Xanthocytophaga agilis: one gene and its partner. The protein of the gene in region 1 interacts with the protein of each later gene in a pairwise test. Links are inferred from orthologs where the notes say so. Each region holds a gene or a part of one and is shown in the gene's direction. Other genes may lie near its edges. The genes, in order: gyrB and gyrA.

The links.
Region 2: the proteins of gyrB (region 1) and gyrA interact in binary tests that used the Escherichia coli proteins (3 or more experiments, as listed by UniProt). The link is inferred for Xanthocytophaga agilis from one-to-one orthologs.

Annotation. Positions count from the first base shown.
Region 1 is NZ_JASJOU010000005.1:388,315-399,042, forward strand. The notes cover bases 4,174-7,076. They hold gyrB (DNA topoisomerase (ATP-hydrolyzing) subunit B), read left to right. Parts: upstream 4,174-4,595; coding sequence 4,596-6,557; downstream 6,558-7,076. Other genes in these bases: QNI22_RS17370 (hypothetical protein), read right to left, coding at 4,174-4,231; ppk1 (polyphosphate kinase 1), read left to right, coding at 6,764-7,076. Outside these bases: ileS (isoleucine--tRNA ligase), read left to right, coding at 1-3,482; more of QNI22_RS17370, read right to left, coding at 3,536-4,173; more of ppk1, read left to right, coding at 7,077-8,863; fabF (beta-ketoacyl-ACP synthase II), read right to left, coding at 8,924-10,174; QNI22_RS17390 (UDP-2,3-diacylglucosamine diphosphatase), read left to right, coding at 10,408-10,728. UniProt on the Escherichia coli protein: DNA gyrase negatively supercoils closed circular double-stranded DNA in an ATP-dependent manner to maintain chromosomes in an underwound state.
Region 2 is NZ_JASJOU010000001.1:1,375,751-1,386,711, reverse strand. The notes cover bases 4,650-7,785. They hold gyrA (DNA gyrase subunit A), read left to right. Parts: upstream 4,650-4,989; coding sequence 4,990-7,581; downstream 7,582-7,785. Other genes in these bases: QNI22_RS05745 (hypothetical protein), read left to right, coding at 4,650-4,760. Outside these bases: QNI22_RS05765 (hypothetical protein), read left to right, coding at 1-511; QNI22_RS05760 (serine hydrolase domain-containing protein), read left to right, coding at 524-1,630; QNI22_RS05755 (hypothetical protein), read left to right, coding at 1,726-2,388; QNI22_RS05750 (cation:proton antiporter domain-containing protein), read left to right, coding at 2,538-3,758; more of QNI22_RS05745, read left to right, coding at 4,116-4,649; QNI22_RS05735 (tetratricopeptide repeat protein), read left to right, coding at 7,851-8,972; QNI22_RS05730 (tetratricopeptide repeat protein), read left to right, coding at 9,217-10,961. UniProt on the Escherichia coli protein: A type II topoisomerase that negatively supercoils closed circular double-stranded (ds) DNA in an ATP-dependent manner to maintain chromosomes in an underwound state.

The DNA of each region.
Region 1 (10,728 bases):
TTGAACAATCGGTTAGCTTTCGCGAAGGCAAACCCAGTTTTACGTTTTATGAAGGACCGCCGTCAGCCAACGGAACACCTGGTATTCACCACGTTATGGCACGGACTATTAAGGATATTTTTTGTCGCTATAAAACGTTAAAAGGCTTTCAGGTAAAACGTAAAGGTGGATGGGATACACATGGATTGCCTATTGAACTGCAGGTAGAAAAAGAACTGAATATTAAGAAAGAAGATATTGGTGTAAAAATAAGCATAGAGGAATATAACAAAAAATGCCGGGAAACCGTGATGCGCTTTACTGATCAGTGGAATAATCTCACTGAACAGATGGGCTATTGGGTAGATCTTGAGCATCCCTATGTTACCTATCAAAATGACTACATTGAATCTTTATGGTGGCTATTAAAGCAACTACATGAGAAAGGACTGCTTTACAAGGGCTATACTATTCAGCCATATTCACCAGCAGCGGGTACGGGATTAAGTTCACACGAGTTAAACATGCCAGGAACGTATCGGGATGTAAAAGATACGACCATTGTTGCGATGTTTAAGGTGTTAGAGAATGCAAAGTCTGAATTCTTATTCAAGTTAAAAGAACCTCAGACTGATGTATTTGTATTAGCCTGGACAACTACTCCATGGACACTTCCTGCCAACTCAGCATTGACAGTAGGAAAGTCTATTGACTATGTATTGGTAAAAACCTTCAATCCCTATACGTATGCTCCTGTGCAGGTAGTGTTAGCCAAAGCACTGGTAGGAAAATACTTTACTGAAAAAGGAAAAGATGGTGACTTTGAAGCTTATCAGAATGGCGATCATAAGATATTGCCATGGACAGTTCTGAAAGAATTCAAAGGTGGTGATCTGGAAGGCGTTGAATATGAGCAATTATTGCCATTTGTAAAGCCTGATGCTCCGGCGTTTCGGGTGATAGTCGGTGACTTTGTTACTACTGAAGATGGTACAGGAGTGGTACATACTTCGCCTACATTTGGTGCAGATGACTTCCGGGTTGCTCAGCAAAATGGCATCCCTGCTATCATGGTGAAAGATGATACAGACAAAGAAATGCCTGTTGTAAATCGTAAAGGACAATTCGTAAAAGAAATAGGTAGCCAGTTAGCCAAGAAAGTACAGGAATATAGCATAAAGACACATCGTCCATTGGGAGAAGATGACTTTTATGTGAAAAACTATACAGCTGAGGATGAGAAAGCAGGTGATTACAAGACTACTGACGAAATCATCTCTATCATCTTAAAGCTGGAAGGCAAGGCGTTTAAAGTTGAGAAATACGAACACACCTATCCACATTGCTGGCGTACAGACAAGCCGGTACTCTACTATCCACTGGATAGCTGGTTTATCCGTACTACAGTAATGAAAGACCGATTGGTATCACTAAATAAAACCATCAACTGGAAGCCTGAAAGTACAGGAACCGGTCGCTTTGGCAACTGGCTAGAAAATCTGGTAGACTGGAACTTGAGTCGTAGCCGTTTCTGGGGTACACCTCTGCCTATCTGGCGTAGTGAAGATGATGAGGAGGTATGTATAGGATCAGTGGAAGAACTGAAGCAAAGTGTAACTCACGCACTGAAGGATACAGTATTATCAGCAGAGCAACGTGAAAAGAACGAGAAATTCCTGGCTCAGCTAGCCAAAGGAGAACATGATCTACACCGTCCATATGTTGATGAAGTATATCTTGTATCTCCAAGTGGTAAGGTAATGTTTAGAGAGCCTGATCTGATCGATGTATGGTTCGATTCTGGAGCAATGCCTTATGCACAATGGCATTACCCATTCGAGAACCAGGATATCTTTAAAAATAGCTATCCGGCAGACTTTATCTCAGAAGGGGTAGATCAAACTCGTGGATGGTTCTTCACACTGCATGCAATTGCAGGTATGTTGTTTGATAGTGTAGCTTTCAAGAACGTTGTATCAACAGGTCTGGTTCTTGACAAGAATGGAGAGAAAATGTCAAAGCGTAAAGGCAATGTAGTAGATCCATTCTATGCCTTAGGTAAGTATGGTTCGGATGCCGTACGTTGGTATATGATCTCTAATGCGAACCCATGGGATGATCTGAAGTTTAGCTGGGAGAAAGTGTATGAAGATGAAAAGGGCGGTCGTCATGTCTATAATATCAAAGAAAAGCCAGAATTCTATGAAAATATGAAACTGGCAGATCAGTATTCTGATGGTATCATAGAAGTGCAACGTAAATTCTTCGGCACATTGTTTAATACCTATCAGTTTTATGCAATGTATGCCAACCTTGATAACTACAAACTTTCTGAGTTTGATCGGGTTCCATATGAAAGATTATCAGAATTGGATCGTTGGGTTATATCAAAGCTTCAGTCATTAATCTTGGAAGTAGACGAAGCGTATGACAACTACGAACCAACCAAAGCAACTCGTGCGATACAATATTTTGTAACAGAACAGTTGTCAAACTGGTATGTACGATTGTCTCGTCGCCGTTTCTGGAAAGGAGAGCTTACTGAAGATAAGAGAGCAGCTTATGAAACTTTACAGGAATGTCTCGTTGTCATTGCCCAGCTTATAAGTCCCGTAGCTCCATTCTTTGCTGATTGGCTGTATCAAAACATGACAGATAATGTACGGGAAGAGGCGAAAGCAAAAAATACGCCACTAGCACCTGAATCTGTGCACTTGACTGATTTTGTAAAGGCAGATACGCAACGTATAGACAAAAAACTGGAAGAATCTATGGATTTGGCGCAACGTTATTCCTCCTTGGTACACTCACTACGCAAAAAACATACATTGCGGGTACGTCAGCCATTGTCACGGATATTATTGCCTATCCTGAATGAAGATCAAAAAGATCGTGTTCGTTCTGTTGCAGATCTGATCCTTTCAGAAACAAATATCAAAACGGTTGAATATGTTGATGATGCATCCGGACTATTAGTAAAGAAGATCAAACCTAACTTTAAAAAGCTGGGTAAAGAATATGGTCCAAGACTGAAAGATGTTGCAGCATTGATCCAGACAATGAACCAGGATAATATCCGTGAACTGGAAAAAACAGGTCAGTTTGTAACCAGTCTGAATGGAGAATCACTTACGATCACACCAGAAGATGTTGAAATCTCTGCCGAAGATATTCCAGGTTGGATCGTAGCTAGTGAAAGTGGCTTAACTGTTGCCTTGGATATCACACTAAATGATGATCTTCGTCGTGAAGGGATTGCACGTGATGTTGTAAACCGTATTCAGAACCTACGTAAGGACTCAGGTTTGGAAGTTCAGGACAAGATCCGGTTGACATTCCAGAATCTGGATGCCTTTGTGGATTCAGCACTGGAAAGTAATCGTGAGTATATCTGTTCTGAAACACAGGCACTCGAACTCGCAATTTCACCACAGGTCGCAGGTGCAGTACCATTAGATCTGGATGAGTTTACACTTAATGTCAAACTTGAAGTTGTAAACTAATCTGGTATACTTATACTAAACGAAAGAGCCTCTGGAAACAGAGGCTCTTTCGTTTATTCATCAATTCTAAAATCAGAGTGGTTTAAAATTTTTATATTAAATTTTCCATCCTCAATATTTTTAGATTTACCTGCTTTATTATACAATTTACACGAAAACTCTCCAGTAATCACTTGCCTCATTGTTGGATAAGTTGTTGGATCGGTATTCTTAACAACAGAAGTGATTTTAAATATACTACCTGTTTGATCGGCTGAGCCATAATCAGAACGCCATTCTGCTCCATCGTTGTCTATATAGCTGATTACAATTCCATTCTTATAACTTTCCTCGTCTATCGTATCCCCATCCTGACTATCTCTACCATAGATGTAAGTTTGTGGTTTAAATAAACTATACATAGTTGCTTTCCATATGTCGCTATTTTCTTCTGTCCTTTGCATTATTTTAGTTACTAATCTAATTTCTATTTCATTAGTTTCTGTGATGTTATAAATACCGCCAAATTGCGTCATATATTCCTCACCCTCTCCATTGCCAGAAGAATTATATCCAGTCCCCATTCCCATACCATTTGCACCAGTATTATCTGTTTCCAGAATAGTACTCTTATTATCAATAGTGGCTTGTATATAAAATTCCTTAGAGGGTTTAGGTTGAGAAGGTTCATCTTTTGATTTATCACAACTTGAAATTAGTGTTAAGGCTAATAGTAATAATGCTGTTTTTAATAAAATTAAGTTTTTCATATGGTAACGATAATATAAGTAATAAATTTTTAAAGATATGTTTTCGAAAACTATAATAAAAGTAGAACTACAACAAAAGAGTGAGATTATATATGTGTAATAAAGATTACTTTTTAGTAAATGTTTATTTATAATAGCCAGTTTTTGATATTAGATAAAATGAAATTTTTCGCCCGTTTTTTTCGTTATAAAAAGGAACGGATAGCGTCAAAAAATTTCGCTAAAAGCAAAAAAAATGGTAACTTTACCGTAGTATTTTTCCGTTTAAGGAGTAGTTTACTTCTTTCATTTAAATCCTTACTTTTTTTGTATTAACATTCTCATTATCAAGAATTTTTAATTTATTCCATAGAACAAGAACTATATGAGCGAAATTGTAGAAGAGCAACCCACAACCGTTAACTATGGTGCTGACAGTATTCAGGTTTTAGAAGGTCTAGAAGCAGTACGCAAACGCCCGGGTATGTACATCGGGGACACTAACGTAAGAGGTCTGCACCACCTGGTATGGGAAGTTGTTGATAACTCAATTGACGAAGCTTTAGCTGGACATTGTGACAAAATTGAAGTAAGCATCCTCCCTGATAATGGAATTGTAGTCGTTGACAATGGTCGCGGGATTCCTACAGATATTCACCCAAAAGAGAAAAGATCGGCATTGGAAGTTGTAATGACTGTCCTACACGCCGGAGGTAAATTTGACAAAGATAGTTACAAGGTTTCTGGTGGATTGCATGGCGTAGGGGTATCCTGCGTGAATGCATTGTCATCACATCTGAAAGTAACTGTTCAACGTGAAGGAAAAATGTTTGAACAGGAATATTCTATGGGTAAGCCTTTGTATCCTGTTAAAGAAATAGGAAAATCAGATAAACATGGAACAACAGTAGAGTTTCATCCTGATGCAACTATATTCACCACAACAGAATATAAATATGAGACCATTGCTACCCGATTGAGAGAACTTTCTTATCTCAATCGTGGCATTACCATTACGCTTACAGATCTTCGTGAGAAAGATGATAATGGCAACCCTATTACAGAGGAATTCTATTCAGAGGGTGGGTTAATTGAATTTGTTGAATATCTGGATTCTACCCGTGAAAAACTTATTCCGCAAGTTATTTACATGGAAGGAGATAGAGCTATTCCGGTTCAGGTAGCTATGCATTATAATACATCTTATTCAGAAAATGTGTTTTCGTATGTCAACAACATCAACACGATTGAAGGCGGTACTCACGTAGCTGGTTTCCGGGCAGCATTGACCCGTACGTTAAAAGCATACGCAGATAAAGAAGGGATGCTTGATAAAGTGAAAATTGACATTGCAGGAGATGATTTCAGAGAAGGTCTGACAGCAGTGGTGTCTGTAAAGGTTGCAGAACCACAGTTTGAAGGACAGACCAAAACAAAACTTGGTAACTCAGATGTTTCGGGTGCAGTAAATACTACAGTTGCAGACATTCTTCAAACATGGCTGGAAGAACATCCTAAAGAAGCTCGTCAGATTGTCAATAAAGTGATTCTGGCGGCTCAGGCTCGTCACGCTGCCCGCAAAGCACGTGAGATGGTTCAACGTAAAAATGTATTATCAGGAACAGGGTTACCTGGAAAGCTGGCAGATTGCTCCGAAACAGATGCTTCTCTTTGTGAAGTTTATCTGGTAGAGGGTGACTCTGCGGGTGGAACAGCTAAACAAGGTCGTAACCGTGCATTCCAGGCTATTCTTCCATTGCGTGGTAAAATCCTTAACGTAGAGAAGGCGCAGGAATATAAAATTTATGAAAACGAAGAGATCAAAAATATGATCACAGCGCTAGGGGTGCAGTTTGGTAAAGATGGAGATGAAAAAGCGTTGAATCTAGATAAACTTCGTTATCATAAAATCATTATTATGACAGATGCCGATGTTGATGGAAGTCATATCCGTACCTTGATTCTTACGTTCTTCTTCCGATATATGAAGCAACTGATCGAGAATGGCTATTTGTATATTGCTCTTCCTCCATTATATCAGGTAAAGAAAGGCAAAGAGTTCCGCTATTGCTGGAGCGAAGATCAACGTGATGTAGCGATCAAAGAATTGGCGAAAGATGGCCGTGAAGATTCTGTACATGTTCAGCGTTATAAAGGATTGGGAGAGATGAACGCAGAACAACTATGGGAAACTACCATGGACCCAGAGCGTCGTAGTTTGAAACAAGTAACTATTGAATCTGCAGCAGAGGCTGATCACTTGTTCTCTATGCTTATGGGAGACGAAGTAGCACCTCGCCGGGAATTTATTGAGAAAAATGCCCGTTATGCAAAGGTAGATGTATAAAAAACAGTTATTCTGGAAAGATGAATGAACATTCTATTCACCTTTCCAGATATTTTTTTAACAGGAAGTGATTATTCAGGATTGTTCATTCATTAACCAGTAGAAAAGTGCTTAATCAAGCTGGAAATACAGAAGATAAAAAGGGGCAGGCCGCATCTCCCCCTTTTTCATTTTTACTACAGCCAATCTTCCGTTTACGTGATACGATGTTATCACGTGAGAAAGTTTCGAATGTAATTGGACAAAGTAATTATATCAGCCGGGACCTAAGCTGGCTGCAGTTTAACTGGCGGGTGCTGGATCAGGCGAAAGATTCTAAACGTGGTTTATTTGAACGACTTAAGTTTTTAGCAATCACATCATCTAATCTGGATGAGTTTTTCATGATTCGTGTAGGAAGTTTGTATAACTACATTGATTATGGAAAAGAGCGCGTAGATTATTCGGGCTTGCGGGAAATGCCATTTCGTAAAACATTGCTCAATACTGCGCAGGCGTTTTTCAAAGATCAGCAAGATGAATTTAAGATACATCTTCAGCCACTCTTCAGGCTTAACAACTTCATCATTGCCAAACCATCTGAGTTAACGGATGAAGAACGTTCGGATGTATTGGCTTACTTTATGCGCACTATATTTCCAATGCTTACACCTATGGTGTTTGATGGATATCATGCGTTTCCTATTCTGGTAAATAAAGTTCTCATCTTTGGCGTGGTAACCAAAGATGACAGTCGTGAAGGTCAGCGACTTTCCTTTGTCCAGATTCCTCAGAACCTCCCTCGTTTCTTTGAAATCTATCGGGATGAACAAATCGTGTTTGTTCCTATTGAAGAAATTATCCGGATGGAAATTGGTAAGCTCTATCGGAACGTTGAAATTGTATCTGTTAATCTTTTTCGCATTACAAGAAACGGAGATTTTACGCTGGAAGAGAGTGACGATGTAGAAGCTGATTTTATTGATGAAGTAAAGCAAAAGCTGAAAACCAGGCGTACAGGTCGTGTAGTTCGGATAGAAATTGAACCAGGAGCTTCATACTGGATGATGAAAACGCTGAAGACTCGTTGGGAGCTGGATGACGACAATGTATTTGTAGCAGATAAGATGCTAGATTTTACATCTTTATGGCAAATTGTGGGTCACAAAGAGTTTAGGGATCGTATTCCTCCAATTCCACCACAAGTTCCATCGTTGGACTTACCGCCAAGTCTGAAGGAGAAAAATATTTTTGACGTGCTCAAACAACAGGATATTTTACTCCATCATCCGTACAATAATATCGAACCTGTTGTAGACTTACTGGAAAAATCAGCAGAAGATCCTGATGTTCTAGCCATTAAGATTACCATCTATCGTTTAGCTAAACATTCACGTATCACCAACGCACTTCTAAAAGCGGCGGAGAATGGAAAACACGTATCTGTATTGTTTGAGGTTAAAGCACGTTTTGACGAAGAAAACAATATCCGTGAAGCACAACGTCTGCAAAAAGCAGGTTGCTTTGTGGTATATGGTATTAGCCGTTACAAAACCCATACGAAGCTTTTACTTATAGTTCGCAAAGATGGGGATGGTGTGACACGCTACGTCCATTTGTCTAGTGGGAATTACAATGAGGATACATCCAAAATCTATACAGATACAGGTCTGTTAACTACCAATGAGATCTATGCGCAGGATGTTTCTGAGTTCTTCAATGTTATAACAGGACATTCACTTCCAAGCACTTACCAGTATCTGATTACTGCACCAAGAGATATGCGCCGACAGTTGATCGAACTTATCCGGCAGGAAGCAGAAAATGCCAGAAAAGGATTACCTAGTGGTATTGTAATCAAAATCAACTCATTGGAAGACAAAGAAACCATAGATGAATTGTATCTTGCATCACAAGCTGGGGTACCTATCAATCTTATTGTCAGAGGAATATGTTGTTTGCGACCTGGAAGGCAGGGATTGAGTGAAAATATTACAGTTCGTTCTATTGTAGGAGACTTTTTGGAACATGCCCGCCTGTATTACTTTCATAGTAATGGCGATCCGAAAGTATATGGAGGTAGTGCAGATATGATGGTGCGTAGTTTTGATCGTCGCGTAGAGTCGTTATTCAGATTAGCATCACCACGTATCAAACAGCAGGCTATCAATATTCTGGCTTATAATCTCAGAGATAATGTTAACTCCTATGTAATGCAGGAAAATGGAGAGTATTACCGCTGCATTACAGACAATACGCCTTTCAATATTCACAAAGAATTTTACAATGTAACACTGGAAGAAGTGGAAAAAGCAAAGTTGTTTTAATAGTGAAGATCATTCAACAAAAAAGCTCCAAACTGTGGAGCTTTTTTGGTTTTACCAGCATTATTCATACTTCTTAAAAATTGCTGTTGCATTATGCCCTCCAAAACCGAATGTATTGCTCATAGCATAACGTATTGGATGACTCACACTTTTGCCAATTACAATATTAAGTCCTTGTGGAATATTAGGATCTAACTCTTTGGTATTGATAGTAGCAGGAACCATACTTTCTTTAATAGCCATTACAGCAGCTATAGCTTCAATAGCACCTGCACCACCCAACAAATGCCCTGTCATAGACTTAGTAGCAGAAATTCGTAAATTGTTATTGCCACTAAACAAAGTAGCTGTTGCCTTCATTTCGCTTAGATCTCCCAATGGGGTTGATGTAGCATGTGTGTTCAGGTAATCAATATCTGAAGCCTGAATACCTGCATCTTCCAAAGCTGCCTGCATACCTAACACAGCACCTTCGCCTTCCGGATGAGTGCCTGTAAGGTGATACGCATCCGCTGACATACCTCCACCTACCAATTCGGCATAAATCTTAGCACCACGTGCTTTTGCATGTTCGTATTCTTCCAGAATAAGACATCCAGCTCCTTCTCCCATCACAAATCCATCCCGTTCTACGTCAAATGGGCGGGAAGCAGTTTCCGGGCTATCATTGCGGGTAGAAAGGGCCTTACAAGCATTGAAACCTCCAATACCTGCTTCACAAATAGGAGCTTCTGAGCCACCTGTTACAATAGCAACCGCTTTACCTAAACGAATGTAATTGAATGCATCAACCAATGCAGAGTTTGAACTGGCACAAGCGGAGACAGTAGTAAAGTTTACTCCACGGAAGCCATGTTTGATAGAAATCATTCCGGATGCAATATCCGCAATAGTCTTAGGAATAAAGAAGGGATTAAATCTTGGAATTTTTCCGCCTTCTACATAATCTGTTACCTGTTCCTGAAAAGTAAAGAAACCGCCATTACCAGATCCCCAGATAACACCTACTTTGTCTTTGTTAAGTTTCTCAAGATCAAAGCCTGCATCTTTCAAAGCTTCATCAGCAGCAACAAATGCATACTGAGTATACGCATCCATCTTTCTTACTTCTGGTTTCTCAAAATGTTGCAAAGGATCATATCCTTTCAATTCACAGGCAAATTTTGTTTTAAAATGAGTGGTGTCAAATTTAGTGATAGGAGCAGCCCCGCTTTTGCCTTCTACTAAGCTTTTCCAAAATTCTGCAAGATTATTACCTATTGGTGTAAGTGCTCCCAAGCCGGTAACAACTACTCTTTTTAATTGTGACATGATAAAGTTAAGGAATAGTGAAACAGTAATTACTACGTATTGATCACAAAACGGCGCGAAAATAGTATCTTTTTACCAGTAAAAAACCTTATTTGACGAAAAATAACAATAACGAGTCTAATTAAAATAGTTTGAATCCTATTATTAAGACAATATACCTATCAGGTAATGAGGTATCTTTTTTGCATAATTTTATTATTATGACCAATTTTGTGACTTAATCCGCTATACTTTTGTCAACTACAGATTCTTATCCTACTCAAATCCTTACTCTTCCGGAAGGCAAAAAAATTTATTTTGCATCCGATTTTCATTTAGGTGTTCCCAATGCTGTAAGTAGTCGTAACAGGGAAGCGAAAATTGTACGATGGCTGGAATCTATACAGAATTCAGCTTATGCTATCTGTATGGTAGGTGATATATTTGATTTCTGGTTTGAATATAAATATGTAGTGCCCAAAGGTTTTTTACGTTTGCAAGGCAAACTTGCAGAACTAACAGATGGGGGTACTCCTGTATTCTTTTTTACAGGTAATCATGATATGTGGATGTTT
Region 2 (10,961 bases), on another replicon or contig:
GGATGCTCAGCTGAAAGAACCGCAATCAGATTCATATACGATGTCAGAAGTTTTACATGATCTGGTGAAAGATCATACTAAAGAATCTAGTCATGTAATACAGTCTGAGACTATTCATGAAAACTTTATACGGATGTCATCAGCCAGAGTCACAACTGGAAGCCGTTGGATTAAGCCTCTTTCCCAAAAATTATCTGTGGGATATGGATTGGGAGTAGGACAAGCAATCTATTTACCAGAAACAACTCTGAAAATGCCAACGCTTGAGATACCTGTAGAATTACGGTATTATCTGACACCAAGAGAAAAACGGTTTACATTTTTTGTATATGCTATGTTAAATGGATCATTTACTGAAAACACTTCAGATCTAAGTATAATTGCAGGAGCAAAGGCTCAATATCGATTGTGGCAAAATTCCAGAAGTGCTGCATTTTTGTTTGCTGACATTCCAATGTATCGAAGACATCTGTTTTTTAAAGGCAATCCTTATCAACAACCACTCCGTTAAGCCTGTTTATATATGTTTCAAAGATTCTGGGCATGTGCAGAGTTATGTATACTAACCCTTACTAGTTGTACTCCATTCCTGAATGACTCTGCTGTACTGTATAGTTATAACCCTCCTGATCAAGTAAATAATGAGTGGCATATATCCTCATTGAATGCTGAAAATATTGCAATCGCACCAATTGAAGAATTAACCAATCAGATTCAGACAGAAGAATATCGGAACATACATAGTTTACTTATTGTACGAAATGGCAAACTTGTATATGAACGATATTTTAATGGATATACTTCGGCTGTTCCTGAAAATATCTACTCTGCTACCAAGAGTATCACTTCTATTCTATTAGGTATTGCGATTGATCAGCATATGATTACAGATATCAATTCTGAAGTACTTTCTTTTTTTCCTGAGTATACAGGCAAATTAAGTGATCAGGAACAAAAGCAAAAGATTACCTTGAAACATCTTTTGACTATGAGTTCAGGGCTGGCTTGTAATGATGTTATTGGTCATGCATCACCTGGATTTGAAGAAAATATGTCTAAAAGCAATGACTGGATTCATTTTACATTAGATCTCCCTATTTTATATGAGGTTGGTACAACGCCACAATATTGTACTGCTGGTGTAGTTACACTAGGAGGAGTGATTAATCGGGCATCTGACATGTCGACAGAAAATTTTGCTCAATACTATTTATTTTCTCCACTAAATATACAATCCTATCGTTGGGATCGCATGCCTGACGGAGAAATCAGTACAGGGGGAAAGCTTTTTATCCGACCTAGAGACATGGCTAAAATTGGTCAACTAATGCTGGATAAAGGAAAGTGGAAAGGACAGCAACTGGTTTCAAACCGATGGGTTGCTGAATCCACTGCCAAACAGGCAATGCTTCAAAATTTTGAGTATGGATATCTCTGGTGGCGAAGAACATTTGTTATACAGGACCAAACTTATCAGATGTATTTTGCCTGGGGAAATGGCGGAAACTACTTATGTGTATTGCCTGACTATAAGACTGTATTGGTTTGCACTGGAGGAAACCTTAATTCTGTTCTCAGTAATCAATTCTTTCAAATGCTGCAATCCAAGCTTTTACCTGCCATTCAATGAAAATTTGCCTGGGTTTATTTTGGGGTAATATGATCTGGTTCGTATGCCTGATTTATTATCCAGCATTTGGGCAACACTCGAGCCCAATCAGGTCTTTGCAACTGTGGGTCGGTAGCGAGTCTGTCTATCTGAAAGATTATTTCCATGCAGCATTTACGTATAAGGGAATCCAAAGCGGATTATCACTGAAATATGAAAATACTTCTCAGAATCATATCTGGCTTGCTGAGGGCAGTTACATGAGAGGAAGTATACAGTCTTCTGTATCCGTAAAAGCACATATTCGGCAACTCAGTTTTGATTTTTCCTATTTGCATCATGTTATAAAATCACTCAGAAATAGAGAAAGATTCAGATTGTATATGGGTGTAACGTTGAGTAACTATGGATTTTTAGCTAATTACAATCCGGATCTAGAATATTCAGAAACTCAGGCTACATTGAATTTGGCTATGGCCCTCTCCGCAAGGATTTCATATCAGTTAAAGCCTGCACATCAGTTTGTGTTTGTTGCACAGAGTTCGATTGTTGCCTGGGTATATCGCCCAGATTATGCTTTTAATGGAAAAGAGTATACTGGAGTAACCTGGCCAGGAACAAACGCAAATCTACGTATTACTCTGACTTATAGCTATAATTGGAAAAGAGATTGGCAATTAACCACTATGTATCAGTATAACTATTCTGAATATGTAAATCCTCAGGCTTTATTTCTATTGAGACAAGGGATTTTCATTGGTATAAGAAAATGTTTTTAGGAATTTGGTTAAGGCAAAGATCTCCGTTGTTTTTCGTCTATAAGTTACTATTCATTACCTTCCACAGGAATATGCAATAGGGTAAAACTGGTAATTATACAAAAATGTAAATAAGTTTGTCGACCAGCAACAATTTAATAGTCAAAAGTATGAATGCGTATTGGTTGATCCTTACTCTTGGTTTTTGTGTAATTTTATCCTATTTGTATAGTTTTATCAGTAAAGCCACCCGAATTCCTTCTGTATTACTATTGTTAATTACTGGTATAGGAGTTCGGCTTGTTTTTGGTCCTGAACTAATACGTATAAGCTTTGTGAATAAGATCGTTGAAGTATTAGGGATAATAGGACTGATCGTAATTGTATTGGAAGCCGCACTGGATCTGAAAATTTCACCGGAGAAAGTTACTGTTGTGCGAAATTCTTTTCTGGCTGCCGTACTGGTATTTTTTCTTTCGGTGTTAGGGATTACTGCTGTTCTGCAATTTTTTTTAGAACGATCTTTGATTAAATGTATTGTATATGCTATACCTCTCTCTATTATCAGTAGTGCCATTATCATTCCTAGTATAGAGCATCTTAGCGAACAAAAAAAAGAATTCATTATCTATGAAGCCTCCTTTTCTGATATTATAGGGATTCTTGTATTCAATTATCTGACAGCTGAAGCTGCTTTTTCTATATCCTCAATTATTTTGTTTGGCTTTAGTATTGTCTGGGCTATTATCCTTTCCCTGATGATTTCTCTTGCTCTTTCCTACCTGTTATCACGTATTCGTTCCCATGTAAAGTTTGTTCCCATTCTGACTATATTGTTGATGTTGTATGCCATGGGAAAGTTGCTGCATCTTCCTGCCTTACTCATTATTATGGTGTTTGGGCTTCTTGTTAACAATAAGGAACGAATTTCACTCTCATGGGTAATGAACGTATTAAAAACAAACGATTCGACAGATAACCAGTATTTCGAGGAGCTACTTAAACAGCTTAAATCAATCACATATGAGACATCTTTTATTGTTCGTACTTTCTTTTTTATCTTATTTGGTTATTCGATTGATATACAGGTTTTAACAGAGTGGGAGGTAATACTAATCGGGAGTTCCATTGTGGGTATGTTACTGTTGTTGCGTTATTTATATCTTCGGTATTTCTTACGTGCCCATGTTTTGCCAGAATTATTTCTTATGCCTCGAGGGCTGATTACTGTATTGTTATTCTATAGCATTCCTCAACGTTTACAATTGGGAAGTTTCAATAATGGAATTCTTTTTTTTGTAATCCTAACTACAAGCGTTTTGATGATGTTAGGACTTTTATTATATCGGGCTGATGTTATAAACCTTTCAGATGGTGAACAACCTTTATAAATAGAACTGGTTGGTTAAAGCTAAAATGGTATAATATTTGAACACAGAGAAGCTGGTTTGTTTGTCTGTTCAAACGTTGCTGCAAAGTGAATAATAGAAAGAGGTGAAATAGATGGGTATTAATACCTGTCCTATATTGTTTTGAAAATCAGAAGCTTCTCTTGTCATGTTTTAAAATCCTATAATTATACTACATAAGACATCTTTTGCTTACTAAATTGATAACTTTCTTACTTGTAGAACGTATAGCAATATTATTCATTAGTAAGAAATGTCGTATTTTGCTGAGAATCATTGAAATAAACTCTTGTCAGGAAACGTTAAGTGAAGTAATATTCACTATTGGAGATAGTAAATATGTTTAAAATCCAGAAAGTTGCTACTATAGTATCCTTTATTCTCCTAATGATCATTTTCGATGCATGTCGTGTAAAGCGATGTCCATTTGATAACTGTCATATCCGAATGCGTCATCGGCATCCTTCGATGATGGGTGGTGGTGGAGAAGCTGCACTGGTATACGATGCCAATGCCGGGCCAGAGTCAAATCTTGGGCCTGTTTATCGTGGTATTCCGTGGTGGCAAAGATATAGAGAAGTAAAGGTGACTCCCGGAGCTAAGAAACACAAACTAATCAAAACAAAAGATCCTAAAATAGGTCAGGGGTATAAACCTGGATATAAATATAAACATAAGGATAATAAACCATGGAGTAAGCGTATTGAAAAATACAAGAAGAAGAAGATTGAAGATGCCGAGAAAGAAGAACGTAACGCAGCTAAGAAAGGAGAATCATTATCAGATGAACAACCTGCCGATGAGAATCAGCAGTCGGAGGATATGAAAATTTTTGAAGGAGATAAACAAGGTGATGCGTCGAATGTAACTACCCCAAAAGAATCCAAAAAAGAACGGAAGGCAAAAGCAAAAAAAGAAAAGAAACCTAAGAAGAAAAAAGAAGAAGCTCCGGAAGAAACGGAGGAAGAAGAGGAAGGTTTCTAAACAATATATAATCTGCTATAAACAACAAACCCTGTCTGATAACCAGACAGGGTTTGTTGTTTATAGCAGATAGTAAAAAAAGGACTTAAAGAGAGTCTGAGCCAATAAAATTTAGTTTGTCATATTTTGATAGAATACCTGACATAGGTTGGTAATCCGGTCATTTTTTCATAAATTGCGACACAATTTTAAGACCCTGTAGACAAAAAATTAAAAGCCAAGACAAAATATGACTACAACCGGCGAAAACATTATCCCTATTAACATCGAAGATGAGATGCGAGGGGCCTACATTGACTATTCCATGTCAGTGATTATTTCACGAGCCTTACCTGATGCTCGTGACGGCTTGAAACCTGTGCATCGTCGGGTATTATTTGGAATGGTTGAATTAGGGGTAAACTACAATAAGCCATATAAAAAATCTGCCCGTATTGTTGGGGAAATTCTTGGTAAATACCACCCACATGGAGATGCTTCGGTATATGATACTATGGTGCGTATGGCTCAGGAGTGGTCATTACGTTATCCGTTGGTAGATGGTCAGGGAAACTTTGGCTCTATTGATGGGGATTCTCCTGCGGCGATGCGTTATACAGAAGCCCGTCTGAAGCGTATTGCGGAAGAAATGCTGACAGATATCTATAAAGATACTGTAGACTTCAGACCTAACTTTGACGATTCATTAGAGGAACCATCTGTATTGCCTGCCAAGATTCCAAACCTTCTGGTCAATGGTTCGTCTGGTATTGCTGTTGGAATGGCCACAAACATGGCTCCTCATAATTTATCTGAAGTGTGTGATGGTGTCATTGCTTACATAAAAAATCCTGATATCACTATTGCCGAACTGATTGAATTTGTAAAGGCTCCTGACTTCCCTACTGGAGGAACTATTTATGGATATCAGGGAGTGAAAGCGGCTCTGGAAACTGGTAGAGGTCGGGTAGTAATGCGTGGTAATGCAACTGTTGAGACTAATAAGACTGGTCGCGAAATGATTGTAGTTACAGAGATTCCTTATATGGTCAATAAGGCTGACATGATTAAGAAAACGGCTGATCTGATCAATGAAAAAAGAATAGAAGGAATTTCAGATATTCGGGACGAATCAGACCGTGACGGATTGCGTATTGTGTATGAGTTAAAACGTGATGCTGTTCCTAACGTAGTTCTTAATAACCTATACAAATACACAGCTTTACAATCTTCCTTTGGTGTTAATAACGTAGCTCTTGTAAAAGGCCGTCCGCTGACGCTGAATCTGAAAGATTTAATTAAAGTGTATGTTGAGCACCGACATGAAGTAGTCGTTCGTCGTACTCGGTTTGAGTTGAGAGAGGCAGAAAAAAGGGCTCATATTTTACAAGGGTTACTTATCGCATTAGACAATCTGGATGCGGTTATCTCATTGATTCGTAACTCCAAAGATCCGGATGAAGCGAAAGCTAATTTGATGAAAGGGGTTGGGTTCAAAGCTGAGGCAGATTCTGCTTTTGTGCAACTGATGAGCCGTGTCGAACTGGCTAATGTGGAGCCTCTGCAACCTGGTCAGCGATTGACTGAAGTTCAGGCCCGTGCTATTCTGGAATTGAGGTTACAACGTTTGACAGGTCTGGAGCGCGATAAGATTATTAAGGAATTTGAAGAAGTTGCCGAGCTGATTACTTATCTGCAATCTATACTTGCCAATGAAGGTCTTCGAATGGAGATTATCACCAATGAGTTAACAGAGATAAAGGAACGTTATGGCGATGCCCGTCGTACCAAAATCGAATATTCTTCTGATGAATTTACCATGGAAGATATGATCGCGGATGAGGAAATGGTCATCACAATTACTCATGAAGGATATGTAAAACGAACTTCACTTGATGAATACAGAACTCAGGGAAGAGGTGGTGTTGGATCTCGTGGAGTAGCTACGAAAGAAGCTGATTTTACAGAGCATTTATTTGTGGCAACCACACACAATTATGTGCTGATCTTTACAGAAAGCGGAAAAGTATTCTGGTTAAAGGTATATGAGATTCCAGAAGGAAGTAAAACCTCAAAAGGACGACCTTTGCAAAATCTGATTCAAATAGAATCTGGAGATAAAGTACGGGCAGTTATCAATGTGAAAACATTGAGTGATCCGGATTATATCAATAATAACTATCTGATAATGTGTACGGAAAATGGTACCATTAAAAAAACGACATTGGAAGCTTATTCTCGTCCGCGTCAGGCTGGTATCAATGCAATTACTGTGAATGAGGGAGATCGTCTGTTGGACGTTGCTTTGACAAACGGATCTAACGAAATCATTATTGCTGCACAATCAGGTATGGCCATTCGTTTTAACGAAGATCGTGTACGACCTATGGGACGTACAGCTGCTGGTGTTCGTGGTATTAGTTTGGCCGATAATGATAAAGTAATTGGGATGGTTTGTCTTAACAGAGAGGATGCTCAGCTGTTAGTTGTCTCAGAAAAGGGATATGGAAAACGTTCAGATGTAAATGATTACCGCATTACCAACCGGGGTGGAAAAGGTGTAAAAACACTGAATATTACAGAGAAGACTGGCCATCTGGTTGCTGTTAAGGAGGTAACAGATTCTGATGATCTGATGATTATTAATAAATCAGGCATTATTATTCGAATGGAAGTTGCTGAACTTCGTGTTATGGGACGTAATACACAAGGTGTACGTCTGATTCGTTTGAATGAAGACGATGAAATCTCTTCTATTGCCAAGATTGAGAAAATGGAAGATTCAGGGAGTTCAGGAGAAGGCGAACAACTTCAGCCGGACATAGATAATGTGACAGAATAAGAGATTGTTTTTTTATACCATTCATTCTTTGTGAGTTATGCAAAGGATGGATGGTATACTATATTTTGGAATAGTAGAATTGATTGCGAATAGATGTATTTTTCTGCAAAGATTTATCCTTATAGAATGGGATTTTTTGGATTTGAATTTGCATGTTTGTAGAAGGAATACGTTATTGGGGCTGTAAATTGTAAATCGCAACTATTCTGTATCAGCCTACGTAGAACCTAGTACAAATCTTTATAACTCTATTATAAACCCTTATAATCATGAAAAAAGTTTTTTTAGCCTGCTTGTTTCAACTGACAGCTGTAGGTGTTTTTGCACAGGCAGGTGCTGCATATGCCTCTTTGCAGTCAGGTAAACTAGATGATGCAAAAACACAAATAGATAAAGCCATAACCAACGAAAAGCAAGCTGCTAAAGCAAATACTTGGCTTTATCGGGGAGATATTTATGCAGGTATTGCCAACAGCCCTCTACCTAATTATGCTGGATTAGATACCAATGCATTGCAAATTGCCTATGACTCCTATAAAAAAGCAGGAGAATTGGATGCAAAAAAAGCAGAAGAAGCCAATAAGAAAATTGCAGATTTACAGCCTATCGCAATGAACATGGGTAGCAAAAAATATCAGGAAGATAAATTTGTGGCTGCTGCCAAATATTTCGATATGGCACGTACATTGAATGCAAAGGATACTGTAGCTGCATTGTACGCAGGGGTTGCCTATCAGCGTGCAGAGAATTATGCAAAGGCGCGTGATGCTTTTGAAGCTTTAATTAATCTAGGTAGTAATGATCCAAGTATTTACAATGTTGTGCATTCTATTTATCGTACAGAGAAGAACAATGAAAAAGCATTGGAAATCGTAAAAAAAGGTCTTGCTAAGTTTCCAACTAATAAAGAATTGAAGCAAAACGAATTCAATTTATATATTGAAATGGGTAAGTCCGAAGAAGCAAAAGCTAACTTGGAGCAATCACTTAAATCAGATCCGAATAATCTTGAATATCTGAAAAACCTGGGTATCTTATATGATCAAACTGGAGATAAAGTAAAAGCTCAGGAATATTATGAGAAAGCATTAGCTGTTGACCCTAATAACTATGACGCTAACTTTAACCTTGCTGTGTTGCACTACAATAAAGGCGCAGATCTGAATAAAAAAGTAAGAGATATGGATCTGAAAACTTATCAGAAAGAAGGTAAAAAGGTAGAAACAGAGATGAAAGGACATTTCCAAAAGGCATTGCCTTATTTCGAGAAAAACTTCAGTTTACGTAAAGATGATATGCAAGTGTTGGAGCCACTGAAAAGTATTTATACTATTCTGGAGAGAAAAGCAGACGCTGATAAAATAGATAAGGTTATACAAACTATTAAATAAAGAGTAGGTTTTAATAGTTTTACTAAAGGCAAAAGAGCAGTCAGACTTCTGGTTGCTCTTTTGTTTTATCTGCCTATTTAAAATTCTCATATTCCAGTGATTATACACTGAAAGTACTCTGATAGTGTATAAAATATAGTTTGTTTCGTGATAAATTCTATGTATGCTGGCATTTTTTTATGGGTGTTTACAATATTATACTATTTTTGAGGTTCTATAACAGACCACTTATTTTGTTACATTCATGCAGAAACTGGCAATATTGATTTATTCGGTCCTTGCTTTTCTATTAATTTCCTTCACTTCTTTTGCTCAGACAACTCAGACTTTTTCTGCCGATGATTATACGTATCGGACTGCGTTGGAATTGTTTGATCGGGAAAAATATGCAACTGCGCAAAAGGCATTTCAGGATTATATAGATCTTAATAAAGGAGATTTACTTACTGTAGAAGCTAAATATTATGTAGCTATTTGTGCCTTGTATCTGGAAAATGACGATGCAGAGCCTACTATTGAACGATTCATTGCGGAATATCCCAATCATCCCAAAGCTGCAATGGCTTACTACGAGATGGGAAACTATTATTTCAACCAAAAGAATACAGAAAAAGCCATTGCTTATTTTGAAAAAGTAGATATATCCAGCCTAAGCAGAGAACAACAGGTAGAAGCCAAGTTTAAGCTTGCATATCTATATTTTAGCAAACAGGATTTTTTAAAGGCAGGTAATCTGTTTGATGAATTAAAACGGAGTAATAATAAATATACGTATGCAGCTAGTTATTATGCTGGATATTGCAATTATAGAAAAGGAAGTTACACAGAAGCACTAACTGATTTAAAGCGAGCTGCTCAAAGTCCTGAATATGCTCCTATGGTGCCATATATGATTGTGAATGTTTATTACAAACAAGGCAAATACGATGAGTTGATCGAATATGCTCAAACACTAGGTACAAGTAAAGATATTCGGAATGCAGATGAAGTCTTTCTTTTGGTAGGAGAATCATACTATCGCAAAGGAGATTATGCCAATGCTGCCCGTTACCTGAAGGAATCTGTAGGAAAGACTAAATCCAGACCTGCGCCTGAGATTGCCTATCGTTTAGGGTATGCTCAGTACAAAACAGGAGACTTTAAATCTGCTGCTGAGAATTTTAAGATTACAGCTACTACTGCAAAAGATACGCTAGCTCAATATGCGTCCTATCATATGGGATTATCTTATCTGCAGAGTGGAAATAAGCCTTTTGCATTAACTGCGTTTGATCAGGCCAGAAGAGGAAAGGCAAGCAAACAAGTTGCAGAAGATGCTGCTTATTATCATGCTAAAGTAAGCTTTGAAACGAATGCTGGTCCTGAAACTACTGCCTTGTTAAAAGATTTTCTGAAAAATTATCCTAATAGTAGTTATAAGAACGAGATCAATGAACTACTGAGTGAATCGTATCTGGCTTCCAATAATTACAATGAGGCAATTGCTCATATTGAAGCTATTCCAAACAGAACACCTAAAATAGATGAAGCCTATCAACGGGTAACTTTTAATAAAGGAGCTGAGTTTTTTAACAAGGACCAGTATAATGAGGCATTAACTCAGTTTCAGAAATCTCTTTCACGTCCCAAAGTGACAGAAGTGGCTATTGCAGCCCATTTCTGGTCAGGAGAAACTCAGTCGGCTATCCAGAATTATCCATCTGCTATTAATGAATATGCAGCAGTATTTCGGGAACCCGAATCTAAAAATACAGAATACTACAATAGAAGCCGTTATGGTATAGGCTATGCTTACTATAATAATAAAGAATATGATAAAGCTGCCACCCACTTCAGAGAGTATACAACTGCAGTAGGACCGAATGGCAAGAATTATGCGGATGCATTGGTTCGATTAGCCGACTGTCAGTATGTGGCTAAGAATTTTGATGCAGCTATTCAATTATATGATCAGGCTCTTGCCTTAGCAGGTGCTGAAAAGGATTATAT